4 regions of the Streptomyces albireticuli genome follow, and region 2 is predicted to be linked to each of the others. Evidence: riboswitches for the same ligand, from Rfam matches in the RefSeq annotation. Region 2 holds a riboswitch; each other region holds the start of a gene.
The links. Region 2 has a riboswitch for cyclic di-AMP ahead of SMD11_RS18035 (M23 family metallopeptidase). Riboswitches for the same ligand answer to the same signal wherever they lie in the genome.
Positions count from the first base shown of each region.

Region 1 (5,706 bases), 2.5 Mb from region 2:
GGCGCCGCGCGGCCGGGCGGCGGCCAGGGCGTCCAGTTCGGGCGACGGCCAGGTGGCGCGGGCGGCGCGCATCAGCTGGCGGCCGAGCCTGCGGGCCGCGGTCCGCAGGGCGGGCGCGGGGGTGCGGGCGTCGGCGGCGTCGTCCAGGCCGAGCGGGTCGGCGCCGGCGGCCGCCGCGGCGGCGAGGGCCGCCGCCGTCAGCCCGGCCGTGTGCAGGCGCCCCCGGCAGAACTCCTCCAGCGTCCGGGCGTCGTGGATCCGCCCGGCCCGGACGGCCGCCTCGGCGCCGCCGGAGTGCGCGTGGCCGCCGGCGGGGAACCGGCCGTCGGCGAGGACGAGCAGCGCGGCGCGGGCCCCGGCGGACGCGGAAGCCGGTGCCGGTACGGGCACGGGTACGGGTACGGGTACGGCCGCCGGCGCGGGCGCGCCGTACAGGACGCCGTGAGGAAGACCCATCAGTCCCCCATCAGAAGAGGAAGTAGCGCTGGGCCATGGGCAGTTCCGCCACGGGGTGCGGGTCGACGGGATCGCCGTCGATGGAGACGGTGAAGGTGTCGGGGTCCACCTCGACGCGCGGCCGGGCGTCGTTGTTGCGCATGTCCGCCTTGGTGAGGCCGCGGGTGCTGCGTATGGGGACGAACCGCTTGCCGAGGCCGAGCCGCTCGGGCAGGCCGTCGTCCAGGGCCCACTGGGTGGTGAAGTTCAGCGAGTTGGCGGCCGGGGCCCTGCCGAGGGCGCCGAACATGGGGCGCGGCAGCACCGGCTGCGGGGTGGGGATCGAGGCGTTGGCGTCGCCCATCTGCGCGTACGCGATCTGCCCGCCCTTGAGCACCAGCAGGGGGCGGACGCCGAAGAAGGCCGGTTCCCACAGCACGAGGTCGGCGAGCTTGCCGGACTCGACGGAGCCGATCTCGTGGTCGAGGCCCTGGGCGACGGCCGGGTTGATGGTGTACTTGGCGACGTAGCGGCGCGCCCGCCTGTTGTCGGCCGGCCCGTCGCCCGGGAGCGCGCCGCGCCGCCGCTTCATGACGTGGGCGGTCTGCCAGGTGCGCAGCACGACCTCGCCGATGCGGCCCATGGCCTGCGAGTCGGAGGAGATGATCGAGATGGCGCCGAGGTCGTGCAGGATGTCCTCGGCGGCGATGGTGCCGGGCCGGATGCGGGACTCGGCGAAGGCGAGGTCCTCGGGGACGGCCGGGTTGAGGTGGTGGCAGACCATCAGCATGTCGAGGTGTTCGTCGACGGTGTTGACGGTGTGCGGGCGGGTCGGGTTGGTCGAGCTGGGCAGGACGTTGGCCGCGGAGACGACCGTGATGATGTCGGGCGCGTGCCCACCGCCCGCGCCCTCGGTGTGGTACGCGTGGATGGAGCGGCCTGCTATGGCGGCGAGGGTGTCGCCGACGAAGCCCGCCTCGTTGAGGGTGTCGGTGTGGATGGCGAGCTGGGCGCCGCTCTCCTCGCACACGGCCAGACAGGCGTCGATCACGGCCGGGGTCGCGCCCCAGTCCTCGTGGATCTTGAAGCCGACGGCCCCGGCGCGCAGTTGGGCGCGCATGGAGTCGTACGAGACGGTGTTGCCCTTGCCGAGGAGGCCGATGTTGACGGGGTACCCCTCCATCGCCTCGAACATCCGGGCGAGGTGCCAGGAGCCCGGGGTGACGGTGGTGGCCTTGCTGCCCTCGGCGGGGCCCGTGCCGCCGCCGACGAGCGTGGTGACGCCGGAGGCGAGGGCCTCGTCGGCGAGCTGCGGGCAGATGAAGTGGACATGGGCGTCGACGGCGCCCGCGGTGAGGATCCGGCCGTTGCCCGCGATGACCTCGGTCTCGGGGCCGATGACGAGGTCGGGGTGGACGCCGTCCATGGTGTCGGGGTTGCCGGCCTTGCCGATGCCGGTGATCCGGCCGTCGCGGATGCCGATGTCGGCCTTGACGACGCCCCAGTGGTCGAGGACGACGGCGCCGGTGACGACCGTGTCGGGGGCGCCCTCGGCGCGGGTGACGCGGGACTGGCCCATCGACTCCCGGATCACCTTGCCGCCGCCGAAGACCGCCTCGTCGCCGGCGTGGCCGGGGCCGCCGCTGCGGTCCTCCTCGATCTCGACGAACAGATCGGTGTCGGCGAGCCGGATCCGGTCGCCGGTGGTCGGCCCGTAGAGCTCTCCGTAGGCGGCGCGGCCGAGCTCAGTCATCGAGCGGCCCCCCGCACTCGCCGCGCAGCCCTTCGACGACGCGCTTGCCGCCGATGGGCACGAGCTCGACCTCGACGGGGATGCCGGGCTCGAAGCGCACGGCGGTGCCGGCGGCGACGGAGAGCCGCTTGCCGTGCGCGGCGGCACGGTCGAAGACCAGGCCGGGGTTGGCCTCGGCGAAGTGGTAGTGGGAGCCGACCTGGACGGGCCGGTCGGCGGCGTTGAGGACGGTGAGCCGGGTGCGCGGCAGTCCTTCGTTGAGGCGTACGGGCGCGTCGGCGGCCAGGATCTCGCCGGGAATCATCGCGGTGCCCCCGTCAGCCGATGGGGTCGTGGACGGTGACGAGCTTGGTGCCGTCCGGGAAGGTGGCCTCGACCTGCACCTCGTGGATCATCTCCGGGATGCCCGCCATGACCTGGGCCCGGGTGAGCACCTTGCGGCCGGAGGACATCAGCTCGGCCACGGTACGTCCGTCGCGGGCGCCTTCGAGGACGTGGACGGTGATGAGGGCCACCGCCTCCGGGTGGTTGAGGAGCAGCCCCCGGGCACGGCGCTTGTCCGCCACGTCGGCGGCCACATGGAGGAGCAGGCGTTCCTGCTCATGCGGGGAGAGTTGCATGGGTCCACCTCACTGACGAACCGGGGTCCCGGCCGAACGCACCAGGGGCACAGTCGAGTTCAACACACTGTTGACCTGGGGTTCTTCTTCCGGTGACCAGGGATTGCAGATTAGGGCGGAACCTTTTCCAACGCGTTAACTGACCCTTTGCACATCCATGGCCAGAGCTATCCCGCCCGCCCCGGTCCGGCGGAACGCCCCACGGAGCCGGCGCGGACACGGGACACTCTCACCCCACCCCTCTCCCCCGCCCGTCCCGCCCCGGGCGGAAGCGAAGTGATCGGCTGCCGTCTGCAACTACGGGATCTCCTGGGCCGGATCAACTCCGCACGCGCGCATGACACGTACGGCCGTCTACGGGCCGCGCAGACCTTGGTCGTCGCCGCCGCGCGGCCGCCGGACGCGCCCGAACCGGCGTTCGCCCGGGGCCGTCGGGAGTGGCGCGCGGTGCGCCCTGACGCGGACGGTGCCGGTGCCGGCCGGGGTGCGACGGGCGCGTCAGGGCGCCGTCCCGCTCACGCTCCCGCCCGCGCCCACGGCACCCGGGTCGGCGGGCGGATAAACACCGCTCCCGCAGACGCCGGACGGTGTCGTAGACGGCGCGCGGTGATCGATTTCAACCGGGCACGCACACCGCGCCGGAGCAGGTGCGACGGCCCGCAGGCCAGGACCTCAACAGGGGAACCCGGACATGATCAAATCGCCGCGTGTCCACCGGAATCACCCAGGAGTGATCAGGCTCACATACCTTTGGTTCCGCTCGGAATCCGTACCAGGGCTGCGCCAAGATCCGGTCGACGACAAGACCCCGCCATCCCGGCGGGGCGGTCCAGGCGGACGCCGAACCCCGCCGCTGTCTGGATGCCGGGTCGACCGAACGCATCGGTGGGGATGGAGGACCCAAGCACGGTGGGACGACCAAGAGTAGTGCGGTCGGCCCTTGGGGTGAAGCCGTTGACACGGCCGGGCAACCTTCGCCTGCCCGAACCCGACAGGTCATCCTTCACAGGCGGCTGACGAAGGGTTGGCACCATGGGCGCGCACAAACGTCCGTCAAAGCTCTCCAAGGCCGGCGCCGCCTCGGCCCTCACGCTCGCCGCCGTCGGCGCCACAGTGCTGGTACCGGGTGGCGCGGCCGACGCGGAAGCCTCGTCCGTCTCGACCCAAGCGCTGAGCATCGCGGCCTCGAAACAGGGCTCCCCCTACCAGTGGGGCGCGACCGGCCCCCACCGCTTCGACTGCTCGGGCCTGACGCTCTACTCCTTCAAGCGGGTCGGGAAGTCCCTGCCCCGCACCGCCGCCCAGCAGTACAACGGGACCAGCCACATCCCGCGCGCCGCCCGGGAACGCGGCGACCTCGTGTTCTTCGTCTCCGGCCGGGGGATCTACCACGTCGGGATATACGCGGGGAACGGCAAGATCTGGCACGCTCCCAAGACCGGCACCGTCGTCCGCCTGGAGCGGATCTGGACGAACAACGTCCTTTACGGCCGGGTGAACTGACCGACGACGGCCCCGCCCCGGCCCGCCCGGCGACCAGGCGTCGCCCCGGCCCCCGCGCGCCACGCGGGGGCCGGCCCCGGCGGGGCGGGGCCTCGCCCCGCGCCGCGGGGCTCAGCGCTCGGCGACGACCGACGCCGTCCAGGGCAGCGAGATCCAGACCGTCTTGCCGCCGTCCGAGGTCGGGGTGAAGAACAGCCTCCCGCCGTACTCCGCGGTGAGACAGCGGATGATGACCAGACCGCGGCCGTTGTCCTGCTGGACGGCCGCGGGCAGCCGGCGCGGGTAGCGCGGATGGCTGTCGGTGACGCCGATGCGCAGCTGCTGCTCCTGGTCGAGCCGGATGTCGACGGTGAAGGTCGGCGACTGGCCGCGGGTGTGCTGAACGGCGTTGGTGGCGAGCTCCGAGACGATCAGCCGTACGGTCTCCGCGGTTTCCGTGCCACCCGGCAGCCCCCAGTCCGCGAGCACACCCGCCACATAGCGGCGGGCCGTGGAGACCGAGGCGGGAGCGCTCGGCAGAGTGACGGTGGCTTCTTGATGGTCTGCCATGACCTGTCCCTTTCCCACCGAGACCGGGCTCCGACGCATCGCGTAGCGACGATTGCCGAAAGTGGAGAGCGGTTCTCGGACGGCTCTTCGCGACAGAGTGCCACTGATAACAGCAGTGATGGGAGCGATCCACCGAGATATGCATATATCTGTCGCCCGAAGCGGTGAACTCTGGGCCGGAAGACCGGATTTGGACGGCACACTGGTCTATCGACACCGACGTGACGTGTTCACCCCGTTCACCTCATTCACCTCGGGCGGTAGGGAGGGCAGATGCGATACGGACCCGCGGTACGCCGCCGCAAACTCGGTGCGGAGCTGCGCCGCCAGCGCGAGCTCGCCGGGCTGACGAGCCTGGAGGCCGCGCGTGCGGTGGGCTGGCACCAGTCGAAGGTCAGCCGGATCGAGACAGGCAGCAGCGGGGTGAAGTCCGCGGACGTCGCCCTGTTGCTGGACGCCTACGGAGTGACGGACCCCGAGCTGCGCGCCCTGCTGGGGGCGCTGTGCGGTGCCGGGTCGGCCGATGCCGAAGGCGCCCGCCGGGGCTGGTGGTACGCCTACCGCAATCTGCTGCCGTCCGCCTATCTGGACTTCATCAGCCTGGAGTCGGAGGCCTCGCGGTTACGGACCCTGGAGACCACGGTGGTGCCGGGGCTGTTGCAGACTCCCGCCTACGCCCGTGCCGTCACCCGCGCCGCCCTCCACGACCCACCGCCGGAACAGGTGGAGGAACTGGTGCGGGTGCGCATGGCGCGGCAGTCGGTGCTGCGGGGCAGGCAGCCGCTGGAGCTGTGCGCGGTGCTGGACGAAGCGGTGCTGCGCCATGAAGTGGGCGGACGGCAGGTG
Region 1 is NZ_CP021744.1:6,633,317-6,639,022, reverse strand. Features, by position in the region: gene SMD11_RS28820 (urease accessory protein UreF) at 1-456, opposite strand, end outside; gene SMD11_RS28815 (urease subunit alpha) at 467-2,188, opposite strand; gene SMD11_RS28810 (urease subunit beta) at 2,181-2,492, opposite strand; gene SMD11_RS28805 (urease subunit gamma) at 2,506-2,808, opposite strand; cyclic di-AMP (ydaO/yuaA leader) riboswitch at 3,637-3,836, shown strand; gene SMD11_RS28800 (C40 family peptidase) at 3,841-4,311, shown strand; gene SMD11_RS28795 (ATP-binding protein) at 4,423-4,860, opposite strand; gene SMD11_RS28790 (helix-turn-helix domain-containing protein) at 5,134-5,706, shown strand, end outside.
Region 1: it holds a riboswitch for cyclic di-AMP, as region 2 does, so the genes downstream of both, SMD11_RS28800 (C40 family peptidase) here and SMD11_RS18035 (M23 family metallopeptidase) in region 2, are expected to answer to the same signal.

Region 2 (5,706 bases):
TCCATGGGGAAGATGTCCGTGTCCAGCATGACGAGGGACAGCAGGGAGCCACCGACCGCGCCCAGCCAGAAGCTGCCGTTGATGATCAGGTCGACGCGGCCCCGGAAGGCGGCGGGGATCAGCTCGTCGATGGCGGAGTTGATGGCCGCGTACTCGCCCCCGATGCCGAAGCCCGTCAGGAAGCGGAACGCGAAGAACCACCAGGAGGAGAAGGACAGCGCCGTGAGCGCGGTCGCGGCCAGATAGACCGCGAGCGTCACGATGAAGAGCTTCTTACGGCCGTACTTGTCGGTCATCCGGCCGAAGAACAGCGCGCCACTACAGGCCCCCGCCACGTACAGCGCCGCCGCCAAACCCGTGACCTGCCCGGACGTCACGGGCAGGCCACTGCCGGACTCCGACAGCCGGCCGGCGATGTTGCCGACGACCGTGACCTCCAGGCCGTCGAGGATCCAGACCGTGCCGAGGCCGATCACCACCGTCCAGTGCCACCTCGACCAGGGCAACCGGTCGAGCCGGGCGGGCACGGAGGTGGTGAGCGCCGCGTCAGGGGTCGCGTCTGGCGTCGCGTGAGCCGTCACACGCGCCGGGTAACCACTCGGGCGCCGGATATGCAGCCCGGGCCCCCGCTACGGCGGACCGGACCTCCGCCAGGGCAGACCGGACCCCGCTACGGCTGAAGGCCCCTCGCGCGCAGCCACGACAGCGGGTCCACCGGGCCCGCGCCGCCCGGCCGGACCTCCAGGTGCAGATGCGGACCGGTGACGTTGCCCGTCGCCCCGACCCGGCCGATGACGTCCCCGGCCGCGACCTTCCCCGACGTCACGACCATCGACGACAGGTGGCAGAACCACAGCTCCGTACCGTCGTCCAGCCGCAGCACGATGCGGTAGCCGTACGCGCCCGCCCAGCCCGCCTGGGTGATCGTGCCGCCGCCCACCGCCTTGACGGGCGTGCCCGTCGGGGCGGCGAAGTCCTCACCGGTGTGATTCGCGGACCACATGTTGCCCGCCTGGCCGAAGCCCGCGGTCAGGGTGTACGAGCCGACCGGCAGGCTGTACGAGCCCGAGCGCGCGCCCGCACCGGACCCCGAGGACGACCCGGAGGACCCCTTGGAGGACCCATGAGAGGACCCATGAGAGGAAGGGGACGAGGACGCGTGCTCCCGCTTCTCCGCCTCCGCCTTCTCCTCCTTGGCCTTCGCCTCGGCTTCCGCCTTCTCCGCCTCGGCCGCCTCACGGGCCTCCGCCTTCGCGGCCTTCACCTCCGCCGCCCGCTCCCGGGCGGCCTCCCGCTGCGCCTCCACGGCCTCCCGCGTCTTGGCGTCGCGCGCCTCGTCGTCGGCGGCGTTCTGCTGGTACTCCGCCTGCTGGAGGATGCGGGCGCGCAGCGCCTCGCCGGCCGTCGCCGTGCCGCGGGCCACGTCCTCGGCGGACAGGCCCGCCCGGGTCAGCGGCTGATCGGCGCCGGGCGCGGCGGCGGCCGCTTCGACCGCGGCTCTTCCGGAGCCCGCGGCAGCCTTGCCCTTCCCGTCGGCGGCCTTCTCGGCCGTACCCGCGTCGCCCTTGCTCATGAACGCCCCGACGCCGGGGATCCCCGACAGGTCCGGCACGGATATCGGGGCCGGCGGACGGTCCTGGGCGCTCGCCATGCCGCCCGCGCCGACGGCCGCCATGACACCGACGCCGAGCACCGCGCCGCTGCGGGCCATCGTGCCGCCGCGCTGCTTGGCCACGCGGTGCCGGCCCCGGGCGGAGGCGGAGGAAGGAGCGGGGGCGGGGACCACGGGCCCGGCGCTCACCGGGCCGGAAGCCTCCTCCGGCTCGGCCCTCCCGCCCGGCTCGACGTACGCGGGCATGTATCCGGGAACGAGTCCGGGGACCGGTCCGGGCAACGGCTCGGACCCGTAATCGGCCGTGTACTCGGGTACATGGGCGTTTTCGTAACCGGCCGTATACGGGCCGGACGCGTACTCGGCCTCATAGCCGGACCCGTACCCGTACCCGGCCTCGTACTCGGGCGCGTATTCGGATGCGTATTCCGCCGCGTGTCCGGGCTCGGGCGCGTGTGCGGCGGCGTGGTCCGTCACGTACGGCATCCCGTACCCGGCGGGCAGCGAAGGGGCGTGCGGCAGTGGACTGTCGCCAAGGGCAGGCTCGTTGGACGCCACGGGGGCGTTCTCCTTTCCTTCCTTCTCGCCTACCGGGTTAGCTGACGGGTTCGGAGCAGGAAGGTCTCCTACGGGCCGGAGTGCGGCCCGATTCACCCCAGGGTTGGTGGTTCCCCGGTTCCCAGATACCGCTGGTGGATCAGGTGGAGCTGTGCCCGAGGGATTCGGCGAAGGCGCACGGCGCCGCCTCTTACGGCGGTTGTGAGGACCGCGCTGCGTTATCGAACGTTAATAGACTTGCCAGCCGGAATCCAAGCCGAAAGCGTGAATCCGCGGGCTTCTTGGCCAGACTTTACGATTCACGTCCAGGTGATCATTCGTCAGTTCGCACATCCGGGCGCTTACCTGAGCAGGCATCCGTTCGCACAACCGGCCGCCCTTCGGCCGTGCGCCGAGAGGGGAAATGCGCGCGGATCAAGATCCACTACGGACGGTGCCCGCCGGTTTCCGCACGGCCGTCGCACCGGACGCCGACCCGGTCACCGCGCGCTGATAGCGGCCGTCCCCGCGCCGAATGGCCAGCAGCGCCATGTCGTCCTCCGTGTGCCCGCCCGAGTGGTGGGTGACGTCCATGATGAGGACGTCGAGGAGCGACTCCGGGCTCCTGAAGGGGCGGCCCGACAGCCGGGTCCGTGGGTCGTAGAAGACGCCGTTCGCGTCACGGGCCTCTGTCACCCCGTCCGTGAACAGCAGCAGCATCGCCCCGGTGGGGAACTCCCACTCCTCCACCCGGTCCGGCCACATCCCCAGCTCCCCCATCCCGAGGGGCAGGGCCGGTACGGCCGGCTCCGCCTCCCCGACGCGGCCGTCCGCGTAGAGCAGGAGGGGCGCCGGGTGACCACGGTTGACCAGGCGCAGGACGGGCTCGCCGGGCGGCATCTCCCCCAGCACGGCGGTGGTGAAGCCCTCGAACTGATCAAGGTTCGCGCGCCGGGAGCCCTCCCTCTGCAACGCGCGCTCCAGCCGTGCCGCGAGCCCCTCCAGCGTGCGCTCCTGCTCGGCCGCCTCACGGAAGGCGCCGATCACCACGGCGACGGCCTCCACCGCCTCCAGGCCCTTGCCCCGTACGTCGCCGACGATGACGCGCACGCCGTGCGGGGTGTCCTGGACGGCGTAGAGATCGCCGCCGATCCGGGCGTCCGCCTGCGCCGCGACATAGCGCGCCGCGATCCGGAGGCTGTCGATACGGGCGGGCGGCACCGGCAGTACGGCGCGCTGGGCGGTCTCGGCGATGCCCCGGGCCGAGGCCAGCTGCTGGGAGCTGCGGCGGGCGAGACGGTTGATGCCGAGGGCGAGGAGGGAGACGACCGCGATGGCGAGGACCTCGCTCAGGGACGCCCCGACGTCGTCCGCGCTGGCGTGGAGGGCGAGCGCGATCGCGGCCGCGGTGGCCGCGGCGGCGGCGCCGGCGGTCGCGCGCCAGGAGGAGAGGGGGGCCGCGACGAGCGGCGCGGCGGAGAGGAGAGGGGCGCTGGTGTAGCGGGAGGGGGTGGCGAGGTCGAAGAGGACCCCGCAGGCGATCAGAACGGCCGGGAGTCGGCGGACGACCCGCCTGGCCACGGGGTTCCGGTGCCCGTTTCCGTTCCCCACCGCGCTCTCTCCTGACCGGACGTCCCGCACGTCACGCGGCCTACCCTTCCGGGTGGGGGGCGGTGGGGCGAACGGTGGTGGGCCAAGCGGGTGCGGCCTGGGGGGCGGGGGGGCGGTCTGTACGTGCCGGGTTTTCCCCTACCCGCCCCTTCCCGAACGTCCTCAGGCGCCGGACGGGCTGAAGAACAGCCCGTCCGGCGCCTGAGGGAACGAGGTCCGTACCGAACCCGGAGGAAGAAGAGCGAGGCCGGGAAGGCCCCGCCGGCTACGTCCTAGGAAGGACGCCGGGCGCCGCCGCCCGCGCCGCCGCCGCTGCGCCGGGGGCGGCCCGCCGCGGTGCCGGGGCGGGAGGCGCTGGACCGGCGGGAGCCGTTGCCGTTGCCGCCGGCCGCCAGGCCACGGAAGCCGCCGCCACCGGAACCACCGGAAGCGCCCGACTCCGCCGTACGCGTACGCCCGCGACCGCCCCGGCTGCCGCGCGAACCGGTCCCGGCGGAGGCGGCGGAACCGCCCGCCGCGCCCGAGCCGGAGCCGCGCGAACGCGAACGGGACGAGGACTTGCCGGAGCCCTGCGGCTGGGCCGGGGCCGGCGGCGCGATGACCACCGCGACACCACTGGGCTCACGGGCACCGGTGATCCGGACAAGCTCCGGGTCGCGCGGGTGGGTGTTGATGACGTTCGGGGTGATCTTCGCCGTGACCATCATGCGGCTCATCTCGCGCCGCTGCTCGGGCAGCACCAGCGTGACGACCGTGCCGGACTCGCCCGCGCGCGCCGTGCGGCCGCCGCGGTGCAGGTAGTCCTTGTGGTCCGTCGGCGGGTCGATGTTCACGACCAGGTCGAGGCCGTCGATGTGGATGCCGCGCGCGGCGACGTTCGTCGCGACCAGGGCGGTGACCTGGTCGGTGCGGAACAGCTCCAGGGTGCGGTTGCGCTGCGGCTGGCTCTTGCCGCCGTGCAGCGCGGCCGCCCGTACACCCTCGGACAGCAGCTTCTTCACCAGCCGGTCGGCGCCGCGCTTGGTGTCCACGAACATGATCACGCGGCCCTCGCGGGCGGCGATGCGCGTGACGGCGTCCTTCTTGTCCTGGTCCGTGAGGTGGAACAGGTGGTGGTCCATCGTGGAGACCGCGCCCACGGACGCGTCGACGGAGTGGGTCACCGGGTCCGACAGGAAGCGGCGCACGAGCCGGTCGACGTTGCGGTCCAGGGTGGCGGAGAACAGCATCCGCTGCCCGTCCGGGTCCACCTGGTCGAGCAGCTTGGTGACCTGCGGCAGGAAGCCCATGTCGGCCATCTGGTCGGCCTCGTCCAGGACCGTGATCGCCACGTCCCCGAGCTTGCAGTCGCCGCGCTGGATCAGGTCCGCGAGCCGGCCGGGGGTGGCGACCAGCACCTCGGCGCCGCGCGCCAGCGACTGGGCCTGCCGGCCGATGGACATGCCGCCGACGACCGTGGCGATCCGCAGGTTGACGGCGGTCGCGTAGACGCTGAGCGAGTCGGTGACCTGCTGCGCCAGCTCACGGGTGGGCACGAGCACCAGGGCAAGCGGACGCCCGGACTCGGCGCGGCGGCCGGCCGTACGGGCCAGCAGCGCGAGGCCGAAGGCGAGGGTCTTGCCGGAGCCGGTGCGGCCGCGGCCGAGGACGTCACGGCCGCTGAGGGAGTTCGGCAGCGTCGCGGCCTGGATCGGGAACGGCTCGGTGACGCCCTCGCGGGTCAGCGTGGCGAGCAGGCCGTTCGGCATGTCCAGGTCGGCGAAGGAGGCCACGGGCGGCAGCGCCGGCGTGGTGGAGACGGGCGTCTCGAAGTCCCCCTGGAGCGGAGCCGCGGCCGGGCGGCGGCGCGCGGACTGGCCGCCACGGCCGGACTGGCCGCCACGGGACGGCTGGCCGGCGCGGGAGCGGGGGGAACCGCCGCCGTCGGAGGGACGGGCGGGGCGGGC
Region 2 is NZ_CP021744.1:4,172,089-4,177,794, reverse strand. Features, by position in the region: gene SMD11_RS18040 (MFS transporter) at 1-581, opposite strand, end outside; gene SMD11_RS18035 (M23 family metallopeptidase) at 671-1,711, opposite strand; cyclic di-AMP (ydaO/yuaA leader) riboswitch at 2,182-2,350, opposite strand; gene SMD11_RS18030 (PP2C family protein-serine/threonine phosphatase) at 2,585-3,760, opposite strand; gene SMD11_RS18025 (DEAD/DEAH box helicase) at 4,033-5,706, opposite strand, start outside.

Region 3 (5,706 bases), 510 kb from region 2:
TCGCCCACGACGAACTCCGTGGAGCCGCCGCCGATGTCGACCACCAGATACGGCTTCGCCAGGTCGTCGCGGCCGGTCAGCTCCTTGGTCGCGCCGGTGAAGGAGAACTCCGCCTCCTGGTCACCGCTGATCACCTCGGGCTCCACGCCCAGGATCTCCACGACCCCGCGCACGAAGTCCGCGCGGTTCTCCGCGTCGCGCGAGGCGGAGGTCGCCACGAAGCGGGTGCGCTCGGCCTTCAGCTCGCGGATGACCCCGGCGTACTCCCGGCAGGCGGCGAAGGTCCGCTCCAGGGCCTCGTCGGCCAGCCGGCCGGTGCGGTCCACGCCCTGGCCGAGCCGGACGATCGTCATCCGGCGGTCCAGCTCGGTGAGCTCCCCGGTGGCCGGATCCAGGTCGGCGACCAGCAGGCGGATGGAGTTCGTGCCGCAGTCCACCGCGGCGACGCGGGTCACTTCTCGTCACCTCCGCAGGGGCTCACGCACGGGCCCTTCGCCCACCACTCGGGGAGCATCGCGAGGGCCTCGTCGCCCAGCGGGTTCACGCCCGGGCCCGCGGCCAGCGAGTGGCCGACGAGGACGTGCAGGCACTTCACGCGGTCCGGCATGCCGCCCGCGCTCGGGAAGCCCTCCAGCACCTCGATCGCGTCGCGGCGCGTGATGTAGTCGTCGTGCGCCGCCTGGTAGGCGGCGGCCAGCTCCGGGTCGGTCTTCAGGCGCGCCGTCATCTCCTTCATGACGCCGTCCGCCTCCAGCGTGCCGATCGCGGAGGCCGCGCGCGGGCAGGTGAGGTAGTACAGCGTCGGGAACGGCGTGCCGTCCTCCAGCCGCGGCTGGGTCTCGACGACGTCGGGGTTGCCGCAGGGGCAGCGGTGGGCGATCGTGCGCAGCCCGCGCGGCGGGCGGCCCAGCTGCTCCTTGAACGCGGCGATGTCCGCGTCGGTGGGCTCGGTGGGCTCGGTCTTCGGAGGAGGGGTGTCCATGTGCTCGCTCGTGCTCGCTCGTACTCGGTCTCGGATCGGGGTCGGGGGTGCGGCTCAGGGTGTGTCGGCGTCGGCGGTGTCCACGCCGTCCCAGAGGTTGCTGTACCAGGGGCGGTCCGCGGCCCCCTGGTCCTCGGGCCGCTTGGCGTCGCCGCTGCCGTCGACCACGCTGTAGCCGGTCTCGCCCTCGCGTACGTAGTGCAGGTGTTCGCGCGCCTGCTGCTCGACGTAGGCCGGGTCCTCCAGGCGCGCCTTGTGGTCCAGCAGCTCCTGGACCTGCTCGCGCGCCCGCTCGGACTGGCGCCGCTGGTCGGCGATGTCCGAGCGCTGGGTGACCCACTGGCGCATGGGGTAGGCGAGGGCGACGACCAGGGAGCAGACGACGAGCGCGAGGAGCGCCGCGCGGCCGGTCAGCCGGCTGCGGCGGGGCGGCTTGGCGCGGTAGACCCGGGCCGAGGGCCCGTTGACGAGCACCGTGCCGAGCGCCTTGAGCTTGGTCGCGGTGGAGAACCGGTCAGCCACCACATCGCCTCCCCGTTACGAACGTACGTCCCCGGCCACGGTACGGGACCGTGGCCGGGGACGTAGTGAGGCTGTCGACTCTCCCGGGGGAGTTTTCTCAGCCCTTGCCGTTCGTTCAGTTCGCGGAGCGGAACCGCGGGAAGGCGCTGCGGCCCGCGTACACCGCGGCGTCGTCGAGGATCTCCTCGATGCGCAGCAGCTGGTTGTACTTGGCGACACGCTCGGAGCGGGCCGGGGCACCGGTCTTGATCTGGCCGCAGTTGGTGGCGACGGCCAGGTCGGCGATGGTGACGTCCTCGGTCTCGCCGGAGCGGTGCGACATCATGCACTTGAAGCCGTTGCGCTGGGCCAGCTCGACGGCGTCCAGGGTCTCGGTCAGCGAGCCGATCTGGTTGACCTTGACCAGCAGGGCGTTGGCGGCGCCCTCCTCGATGCCGCGGCCGAGGCGCTCGGGGTTGGTGACGAACAGGTCGTCACCGACGATCTGCACCTTGTCGCCGAGGCGCTCGGTGAGGGTCTTCCAGCCGTCCCAGTCGTCCTCGAACAGCGGGTCCTCGATGGAGACCAGCGGATACGCGGCGACGAGCTCCGCGTAGTAGTCGGTCATCTCGGCGGCCGAGCGGGACTTGCCCTCGAACTCGTACGCGCCGTCCTTGTAGAACTCGGAGGCGGCGACGTCGAGCGCGAGCGCCACGTCCTGGCCGGGGGTGTAACCGGCCTCCTTGATGGCCTCGAGGATGAGGTCGAGGGCCTCGCGGTTGGAGCCCAGGTTCGGGGCGAAGCCGCCCTCGTCGCCAAGGCCGGTGGACAGGCCCTTGCGCTTCAGGACGGCCTTGAGGGTGTGGTAGACCTCGGTGCCCCAGCGCAGCGCCTCGGAGAAGGACTCGGCGCCGATCGGCGCGATCATGAACTCCTGGATGTCGACGTTGGAGTCGGCGTGCGACCCACCGTTGAGGATGTTCATCATCGGAACGGGCAGCAGGTGCGCGTTCGGGCCGCCGAGGTAGCGGAAGAGCGGCAGGTCGGAGGCCTCGGACGCGGCGTGCGCGACGGCAAGGGAGACGCCGAGGATGGCGTTGGCGCCGAGCGAGCCCTTGTTGTCGGTGGCGTCCAGGTCGAACATGGCCTGGTCGATCAGGCGCTGCTCGGTGGCGTCGTAGCCGACGAGCTCCGGGCCGATCTGCTCGATGACGGCCAGGACGGCCTTCTCGACGCCCTTGCCGAGGTAACGGTTCTTGTCACCGTCACGGAGCTCGATGGCCTCGAAGGCACCGGTCGAGGCACCGGACGGCACGGCGGCACGGCCCGTGGAGCCGTCGTCGAGGCCGACCTCGACCTCGACCGTGGGGTTGCCTCGCGAGTCGAGGATCTCGCGAGCTACGACGACGTCGATGGACGGCACGAGGGTCTCCTTCGTGTGTGTCTGGAGTTCTGCACCCCGAGCCTAACGGGCCCCGGAGGCTCCCCCTGCCGTTGGACCGGTTTCCCGGGCCGGGAAGCCGGAAAAAACAACACAAACGCCGAGATCAGGGGACGAATGTCAAGGGTGTTCGCTCAGCGGTGAAGGGAGCGGGGAACCGCCCGTGGCCGGGCGGCGGTGCGCCGGGAAACGGCGGAAGCCCCGCTCCGGCGCGCGCCCGGGGGCGCGGCGGAGCGGGGCGACCGCTGCGATCGGTGTCCGGCCGGCGACGGGTGAGCGTCCGGCCGGGCGGCGGCGGGGCGTGGCGCCCGCCGGGTCAGCGCAGGTGCAGCTGCTGACCGACGAAGATCAGGTCGGCGTCCTCGACGACGTCCTTGTTCAGCTCGTGGAGCTTCTGCCAGCCGCCCTTGACCTTCTCGGTCTCGGCGATCTTGGCGAGGGTGTCGCCTTCCTTGACCTGGTACTCGCCGTCACCCTTCTTGAAGGACCCCGAGGCGGAGTGCTTCGGGGCGGCCGGCTTCGGCGCGGGGGCCTCGTCCTGGTCGTCGGCCTGCGGGGCGACGTACTTCGGGGCGCTCTGCTTCGGCGCGGTCCGCTTGGGCGCGGCCTGGCGCTCGCTGCGGTCGGCGTGCGACTTGGTGGAGGTGCCGCGCGAGGACTTGGCGGTGCTGCCGGAGTCGGACGTGTCGACGTCGGCCTTGGCGCCACCCGGGGTCAGGCCGGGCACGGCGCAGCCCCAGGCACCCGGGCCCTGCATGGCGAGCAGCTTCTCGGCGACGGCGATCTGCTGGCTCTTGGTGGCCTGGTGCGGGTACGCGGCGTACTGGCCGCCGCCCGCGGCGTCCCAGGAGGACTTCGAGAACTGGAGGCCACCGTAGTAGCCGTTGCCGGTGTTGATGGACCAGTTGCCACTGGACTCGCACTGGGCGACCTTGTCCCAGGTGGAGACGGAGGCGGCGTTCGCGGAGGTGGCGATCATCAGCGGGGCGGCGACGGCCGCGCCGGTGACACCGGCGAGCGTGACGATGCGGACGGCCTTGGACGGACGACGGTGCTTGCCCTTGGACATGAGTCGTTTCCTCACCGACGCCTACGAGGTGAGCTGTCGGGTTCGGGCTAGTGAGTTCGCCCGGCCGGTCGTGCGAGCACTCCCGGCTTCACCCCAAGCCGTTCCGGCCTCCCCCGGTCACCGACCGACGGAATCCGTTCCGGCGCCTACCTTGGTTCCCCCGCTCCTGCCTACGGCGCTTAACGCGACGACTCCGCCGGCCGCCGGCAGGATTCGGCGTGGCGACCGTGGTGCTCGCGGTGGCGAGCGGTCACGACGGTAAACACAGTCGGCCGGAGGGTTCAAACCCCTCTTTCCAGCCACAGTTGCCTCTGGTTACCCATGGGAACCCGACATTTCCGCAGGTGAGGGCGGGTGCGGAAAGTCCGGGAGGATGCCGTTCCGCCGAAAAGCAACGAGACCCATGTCTCACTTTCGACTGGAACGGACATTCCCCCCGAACTGCCGCGCTATTTGCCCATCTCAAGCCTCTGACCAGGAAGGATCAGATCCGGATCCTTGCCGACCACCTTCTCGTTGCGCTCGTAGAGCGAGTGCCAGCCACCCGTAACGGAGTGCTTCTCCGCTATCGCTGACAGATTGTCACCGGGACGCACGGTGTAGTCGCCGGCCGCCGGCACACCCGGGCGCGCCTCGTCGCCGCCCCGGGACGGGCGCTGCTCGTCGTCCGAACGCGGCGGATCCGCGCGGTGCTTGCCCGTGCCCTCCCCGGCGGGGGCGCCGGGCGTACGGGAGTCCGCGGGGCCGGGCGTCGTGCCGGGGGTGCCCGTGGGCGGGTTGACGGGGGCCGTGGGGATCGCGGTGGGGTCGTCGGTGGGCGCGCCGCCGGGTCCGGCGTCCGGCCGTCCGCTCGCGGGGGCCGAGGGCGAGCCGGAGGGGGTCCGCGACGGGGATCCGTCGCCCTTGCCCGGCTCCCCGGAGCCGGAAGGCGTTCCGCTCGGGGCGGGTGCCGACGGGGACGGCGAGGAGGACGGCGTGGAAGGCTTCGACGGCTCGGAGGGCTTCGGCGACTCGGAGGGCTTCGTCGGCTCGGACGGCTTCGTCGGCTCGGACGGCTTCGACGACGCGGGCGACTCGGAGCGGTCCGTCGACGGGGACGGCGAGTGCTCCGGCGCGCGCGGGGCGGGAGACTCCGGCCGCGAGGGGTCCTTCGTGCTCCCGGGGTTCACGTCCGGCGCCCGGCCGCCCTTGCCGAGACCGGCCGCCGCGCCGCAGTTCTGCCAGGCGCTCGGGCCGCTGCCGTTGAGGATCTTCTCCGCGACGGCTATCTGCTGGGACCGGCTCGCGAGGTCGGGGCGCGGGGCGTACACCCGGCCGCCGTTCTGCTCCCAGAGCTCCTGGGTGAGCTGAAGTCCGCCGTACGAGCCGTTGCCGGAGTTGGCGCTCCACATGCCTCCGCTCTCGCACTGCGCGACGCGGTCCCAGGTCGGGGCGTCGGCCGCGTGGGCGCCGGTGGCGGCGAGCAGCGGCATGGCGATCGCCGATCCCGTCACCCCCGCGGCGACCACGATGGCGGGTGCCTGGCGGGGTCTGCGATGTCGACCGTTCCCGGAGCGCATGCGGTGGCCTCTCGTGTGGCGGCGGATATGGTCGTCGAAGATAGCGACGGCCCCCGGGAGTCACAAGCCGGTGTAGCGCAGGTCACGCGCAGATCACGTGCGGGGCACGTGGTATGACATGGGGTCATTTTTCGTGCGCCGTGAACTCCACCGG
Region 3 is NZ_CP021744.1:4,685,295-4,691,000, reverse strand. Features, by position in the region: gene SMD11_RS20310 (Ppx/GppA phosphatase family protein) at 1-455, opposite strand, end outside; gene SMD11_RS20305 (DUF501 domain-containing protein) at 452-982, opposite strand; gene SMD11_RS20300 (FtsB family cell division protein) at 1,037-1,507, opposite strand; gene eno (phosphopyruvate hydratase) at 1,620-2,906, opposite strand; gene SMD11_RS20290 (transglycosylase family protein) at 3,241-3,993, opposite strand; cyclic di-AMP (ydaO/yuaA leader) riboswitch at 3,997-4,181, opposite strand; gene SMD11_RS20285 (transglycosylase family protein) at 4,443-5,486, opposite strand; gene SMD11_RS20280 (cytochrome P450 family protein) at 5,677-5,706, opposite strand, start outside.
Region 3: it holds a riboswitch for cyclic di-AMP, as region 2 does, so the genes downstream of both, SMD11_RS20290 (transglycosylase family protein) here and SMD11_RS18035 (M23 family metallopeptidase) in region 2, are expected to answer to the same signal.

Region 4 (5,706 bases), 2.1 Mb from region 2:
CGTAGGCGTCCCGGACGCCGCCGAGACCCACGATCCGGCCGCCGGTGGGCAGGTCCGGGCCGGGGATGAACCGCATCAGCGTGTCGAGGTCGGCGCCCGGATGCTTGATGAGGTGCCGGGCGGCGGCGATCACCTCGCCGAGGTTGTGCGGCGGCATGTTGGTCGCCATGCCGACCGCGATCCCGGACGCGCCGTTGACCAGCAGGTTCGGATAGGCGGCGGGGAGGGCTACGGGCTCCTGCTCGCTGCCGTCGTAGTTCGGCGTGAAGTCGACGGTGTCCTCGTCGATCGACTCCGTCATCAGCGACGTGGCCGAGGCCATCCGGGCCTCGGTGTAGCGCATGGCCGCGGGCGGGTCGTCGTTGCCCAGCGAGCCGAAGTTGCCGTGGCCGTCGACCAGCGGCACCCGCATGGAGAACGGCTGGGCCATGCGCACCAGGGCGTCGTAGATGGAGGCGTCGCCGTGCGGGTGCAGCTTGCCCATCACCTCGCCGACGACCCGGGCGCACTTCACGTACGAACGGTCGGGGCGCAGGCCCATCTCGTTCATCTGGAAGAGGATGCGGCGGTGGACGGGCTTCAGTCCGTCCCGGGCGTCCGGCAGGGCCCGGGAGTAGATGACCGAATAGGCGTACTCGAGGAAGGAACCCTGCATCTCGTCGACGACGTCGATGTCGAGGATGCGCTCCTCGAAGTTCTCCGGCGGCGGGGTCTTCGTGCTGCGGCGGGCCATCGCGGCTGCGGCTCCTTCGATCGATTGCCGAGGCAGGGTTCTGACGCGGACCATTGTGGCCCGCCCCACCGACATCGCCGACCGCGACCCGTCCGTAAGAGCGGACCGCCCCGGGAACTTCGCCAGATGTCAGCGCGCTTGCATACAGTGACAGCACTGTTCATCACGCGAGTCATCGCGGACCATCGCGAGATTTCAAGCGATCGAAGGGACGTACATGCCCATGGGTCACACGGCCACGCAACAGGCCGGTTCCGGCGGCCTGACAGCGACCGAGCACCGGCTGGCCAACGGCCTGCGGGTGGTGCTCTCAGAAGACCATCTGACCCCCGTCGCCGCCGTCTGCCTCTGGTACGACGTCGGCTCGCGCCACGAGGTCAAGGGGCGCACCGGGCTGGCCCACCTCTTCGAGCACCTTATGTTCCAGGGCTCCGCCCAGGTCAAGGGCAACGGCCATTTCGAGCTGGTGCAGGGCGCCGGCGGCTCGCTCAACGGCACCACCAGCTTCGAGCGCACCAACTACTTCGAGACCATGCCCGCCCACCAGCTGGAGCTCGCCCTCTGGCTGGAGGCGGACCGCATGGGCTCGCTGCTCACCGCCCTCGACGACGAGTCGATGGAGAACCAGCGCGACGTCGTCAAGAACGAGCGCCGCCAGCGGTACGACAACGTGCCCTACGGCACGGCCTTCGAGAAGCTGACGGCCATGGCCTACCCCGACGGCCACCCGTACCACCACACCCCGATCGGCTCCATGGCCGACCTGGACGCCGCCTCCCTGGAGGACGCGCGCGCCTTCTTCCGGACGTACTACGCGCCGGGCAACGCCGTGCTGTCGGTCGTCGGCGACATCGACCCCGAGCAGACGCTCGCCTGGATCGAGAAGTACTTCGGGTCCATCCCCGCGCACGACGGCAAGCAGCCCCCGCGCGACGGCACCCTCCCCGACGTGATGGGGCAGGAGCTGCGCGAGGTCGTGCGCGAGGAGGTGCCCTCGCGCGCCCTGATGGCCGCCTACCGGCTGCCGCACGACGGCACCCGTGAGGCCGACGCCGCCGACCTGGCCCTCACCGTCCTCGGCGGCGGCGAGTCCTCCCGGCTGCACAACCGCCTGGTCCGCCGCGACCGCAGCGCCGTCGCCGCAGGCTTCGGGCTGCTCCGGCTCGTGGGCGCGCCCTCGCTCGGCTGGCTGGACGTCAAGGCGTCGGGCGGCGTGGAGGTCCCGGACATCGAGGCCGCCGTCGACGACGAGCTGGCCCGCTTCGCCGCCGAGGGCCCGACCCCGGAGGAGATGGAGCGCGCCCAGGCCCAGCTGGAGCGCGAGTGGCTGGACCGGCTCGCGACCGTCAGCGGCCGCGCCGACGAACTGTGCCGCTTCGCCGTGCTCTTCGGTGACCCGCAGCTCGCCCTGACCGCCGTGCGGCGCGTGCTGGACATCACCCCGGAGGAGGTGCAGGCGGTCGCCAAGGCCCGGCTGCACCCCGGCAACCGCGCCGCGCTGGTGTACGAACCGACCGCCCCCGAGGCCGCCGAGGCCGATGTGACCGCTGAAGAGACGGAGACGGCCCAGTGAGCGACGCCGCGGCCACCATGACCTTCCACCCGCAGCCGCAGCCCGGCGCGCCCACGCCGTGGGCCTTCCCGGCCCCCGAGCGCGGTCAGCTGCCCAACGGCCTGACGGTGCTGCGCTGCCACCGCCCCGGCCAGCAGGTCGTCGCCGTCGAGATCAACCTCGACGCGCCCCTGGAGGCCGAGCCGGCCGGCCTCGACGGCGTCTCCACCATCATGGCGCGCGCCCTCTCCGAGGGCACCGACAAGCTGACGGCCGAGGAGTTCGCCGCCGAGCTGGAGCGCTGCGGCGCCACCCTCGACGCGCACGCCGACCACCCGGGCGTCCGGATCTCCCTGGAGGTCCCGGCCTCCCGGCTGGTCAAGGCGCTGGGTCTGCTCGCCGACGCGCTGCGCGCCCCGGCCTTCCCCGACGGCGAGGTCGAGCGGCTCGTCCGCAACCGCCTGGACGAGATCCCGCACGAGCTGGCCAACCCCGCCCGCCGGGCGGCCATGGCCCTCTCGGCGCAGCTCTTCCCGGCCGACTCGCGGATGTCGCGCCCCCGTCAGGGCACCGAGGAGAGCGTCGAGCGCATCGACGCCGCGTCCGTGCGGGCCTTCTACGAGGCGCACGTCCGCCCCGTCACCACCACCGCCGTTGTCGTCGGCGACTTCACCGGCGTCGACCTGGACGCCGCGCTCGCGGACACCCTCGGCGCCTGGACGGGCTCTCCCGCGGCCCCCCGGCAGGCCCCGCCCATCACGGCGGACGACACGGGCCGTGTGGTCATCGTGGACCGGCCGGGCGCCGTCCAGACCCAGCTGCTCATCGGCCGGATCGGCGCCGACCGGCACGACCGGGTCTGGCCCGCCCAGGTGCTCGGCACCTACTGCCTCGGCGGCACCCTCACCTCCCGCCTGGACCGCGTCCTGCGCGAGGAGAAGGGCTACACCTACGGCGTCCGGGCGTTCGGCCAGGTGCTGCGCTCCACGCCGGACGGCACGGGCGCGGCCATGCTGGCCATCAGCGGCTCGGTGGACACCGCCTCCACCGGCCCGGCCCTCGACGACCTGTGGACCGTGCTGCGCACCCTCGCGGCCGAGGGTCTGACGGACGCCGAGCGCGATGTGGCGGTGCAGAACCTCGTCGGCGTCGCGCCGCTGAAGTACGAGACGGCGGCGGCCGTCGCGGGCACGCTGGCCGACCAGGTCGAGCAGCACCTCCCGGACGACTTCCAGGCCCGGCTCTACGAACGTCTCGCGGCGACGGGCACGGTGGAGGCCACGGCGGCCGCCGTCAACGCCTTCCCGGTCGACCGGCTCGTGACGGTCCTCGTGGGCGACGCCGCGCAGATCGCGGAGCCCGTGAAGGCCCTGGGCATCGGCGAGGTGACGGTCGTCACCGGCTGACGCTTCGTCAGGAAGTGGGGAGGCGCGTGAGGTCGGCGAGACCCACGCGCCTCCCTTATGTCCGATTTAGTGGAGTGGTTGCACGTCTGGCATGTGGCGTACGCCACAAAACGTGAGTTCTGTTTGCCGTTCGAATCGGGCGCCGTTTAGCGTCAGGGCGGTTGTCCGTCAGATGTGAGTCGCATCCGCGGCCCCGGGCAACCATCGCCGAGTCCCCGTACGGCGCGAGCCAGGGGAGCCGGGGACCCACATGTCCCTGGGGTGAATCGGGTCCCTTTCCGGAGGGAGCCGTAGGAGACCTTCCTGCTCCGAACCCGTCAGCTAACCCGGTAGGCGAGAAGGAAGGAAAGGAATAGCCGCACCTATGGCGTTCACTCGTGCCACCGGGAAGCACCGTCGTCCGAGCCGCGCCGTGCGCACCGGCGCGAACATCGCGGGCATAGCCACCCTGACGGCCACCGGCGTCGTCGCCGGCTTCGCCGCCCCCGCGCTCGCCGCCACCACCGACGACGCCCCGCGCGCCGAGGACACCGGCCTCACCCAGGCCATCGTCATCGGTGAGGACACCGCCACCCGCGTGGGCGAGCAGGCCGAGGTCCAGCGCAGCTCCGCCGAGGAGACCAGCGCCCGCCTCCAGGCCGAGGCCGAGGCGAAGAAGCAGGCCGCCGAGACCAAGAAGCTCGCGGACGAGGCCGCCCGCAAGGCCGAGGCCGAGCGCAAGGAGCAGGAGCGCATCGCCCGCGAGGAAGAGCGCAAGAAGCTCAACGCCTACGTGTCGCCGATCGAGGGCTCGTACGTCTCGACCTCGTACAAGGCCTCCAGCGGCCTGTGGTCCTCCGGCAGCCACACCGGCGTCGACTTCCACGCCGAGTCCGGCACGTCGGTCCGCTCCGTCGGCGCGGGCACCGTGGTCGAGGCCGGCTACGGCGGCGCCTACGGCAACAACGTCGTCATCAAGCACAACGACGGCACCTACACCCAGTACGGCCACCTGTCGTCCATCGGCGTCAGCGCCGGCCAGACGGTGACCGCGGGCCAGGAGATCGGCATCTCCGGCGCCACCGGCAACGTCACCGGCCCGCACCTGCACTTCGAGGCCCGCACCGGCCCCTCCTACGGCTCCGACATCGACCCGGTGGAGTACCTGCGCTCGCACGGCGTCGGCATCTGACACCCGCGCGCACCGCGTCGTTCCACGAAGGCCCCGGCCCCCGGCCGGGGCCTTCGTGTTGGCCAAAACATATCGATGAAATCCTCGGCGCCATCGGAAATCGCGGGCCGCTGCAATAGAGTCGTTGACCAGGCGTCAATCGGCCGCGTTTCGCGGGGGTCAATGCGGAGGTTCACCCATGCGGGGCCGTACGTGAACGGCGATGGTAAAGCGGCACCGAACGGCGGCCGCATTTCGGCGCACGCGGTCTGCACGGCGATCCGCGACGACATCGTCACGGGCGTCTTCCCGCCCGGTGGCCGGCTCACCGAGGAGGTCCTCGCCCGCCGGTACGGCGTCTCCCGGGTGCCCGTGCGCGAGGCGCTGCGCACCCTCGCCTCCGAAGGCTTCGTGACCACCCGCAGGCACGCGGGCGCCTGTGTCGCCGAGCCCACCGAGCAGGAGGCGGCCGATCTCATCGAGGTCCGGGCGCTGCTGGAGCCGCTGGGCGCCGCGCGGGCCGCGCAGCGCCGTACGGAGGCGCACCTGAAGGTGCTGCGCGGCCTGGTCAGGCTCGGCCAGGAGCGGGCCCGCGGCGGCCGCACGGGCGAGCTGCGCCCCTTGGACGACTGGTTCGACGAGACGCTCGCCCAGGCGTCCGGCAGCCCCAGCCTCGCGGCCCTGCTCACCCAGCTCCGGCTCAAGATCTCCTGGGTGTACGTGCCGGAGCCGCCGGCCCGGCCGGTGGTGGCCTGGGACACCTGCGCGGCCCTGGTCGACGCCGTCGCGCGCGGGGACGCCGACCGGGCGCGGGCGCTCGCCACGGCCCGCGCCGACCGGGCGCCCGGCGCCTACCGGCTGCGGA
Region 4 is NZ_CP021744.1:2,085,044-2,090,749, reverse strand. Features, by position in the region: gene SMD11_RS08645 (DNA gyrase/topoisomerase IV subunit A) at 1-733, opposite strand, end outside; gene SMD11_RS08640 (M16 family metallopeptidase) at 957-2,306, shown strand; gene SMD11_RS08635 (M16 family metallopeptidase) at 2,324-3,691, shown strand; cyclic di-AMP (ydaO/yuaA leader) riboswitch at 3,887-4,042, shown strand; gene SMD11_RS08630 (M23 family metallopeptidase) at 4,056-4,862, shown strand; gene SMD11_RS08625 (GntR family transcriptional regulator) at 5,055-5,706, shown strand, end outside.
Region 4: it holds a riboswitch for cyclic di-AMP, as region 2 does, so the genes downstream of both, SMD11_RS08630 (M23 family metallopeptidase) here and SMD11_RS18035 (M23 family metallopeptidase) in region 2, are expected to answer to the same signal.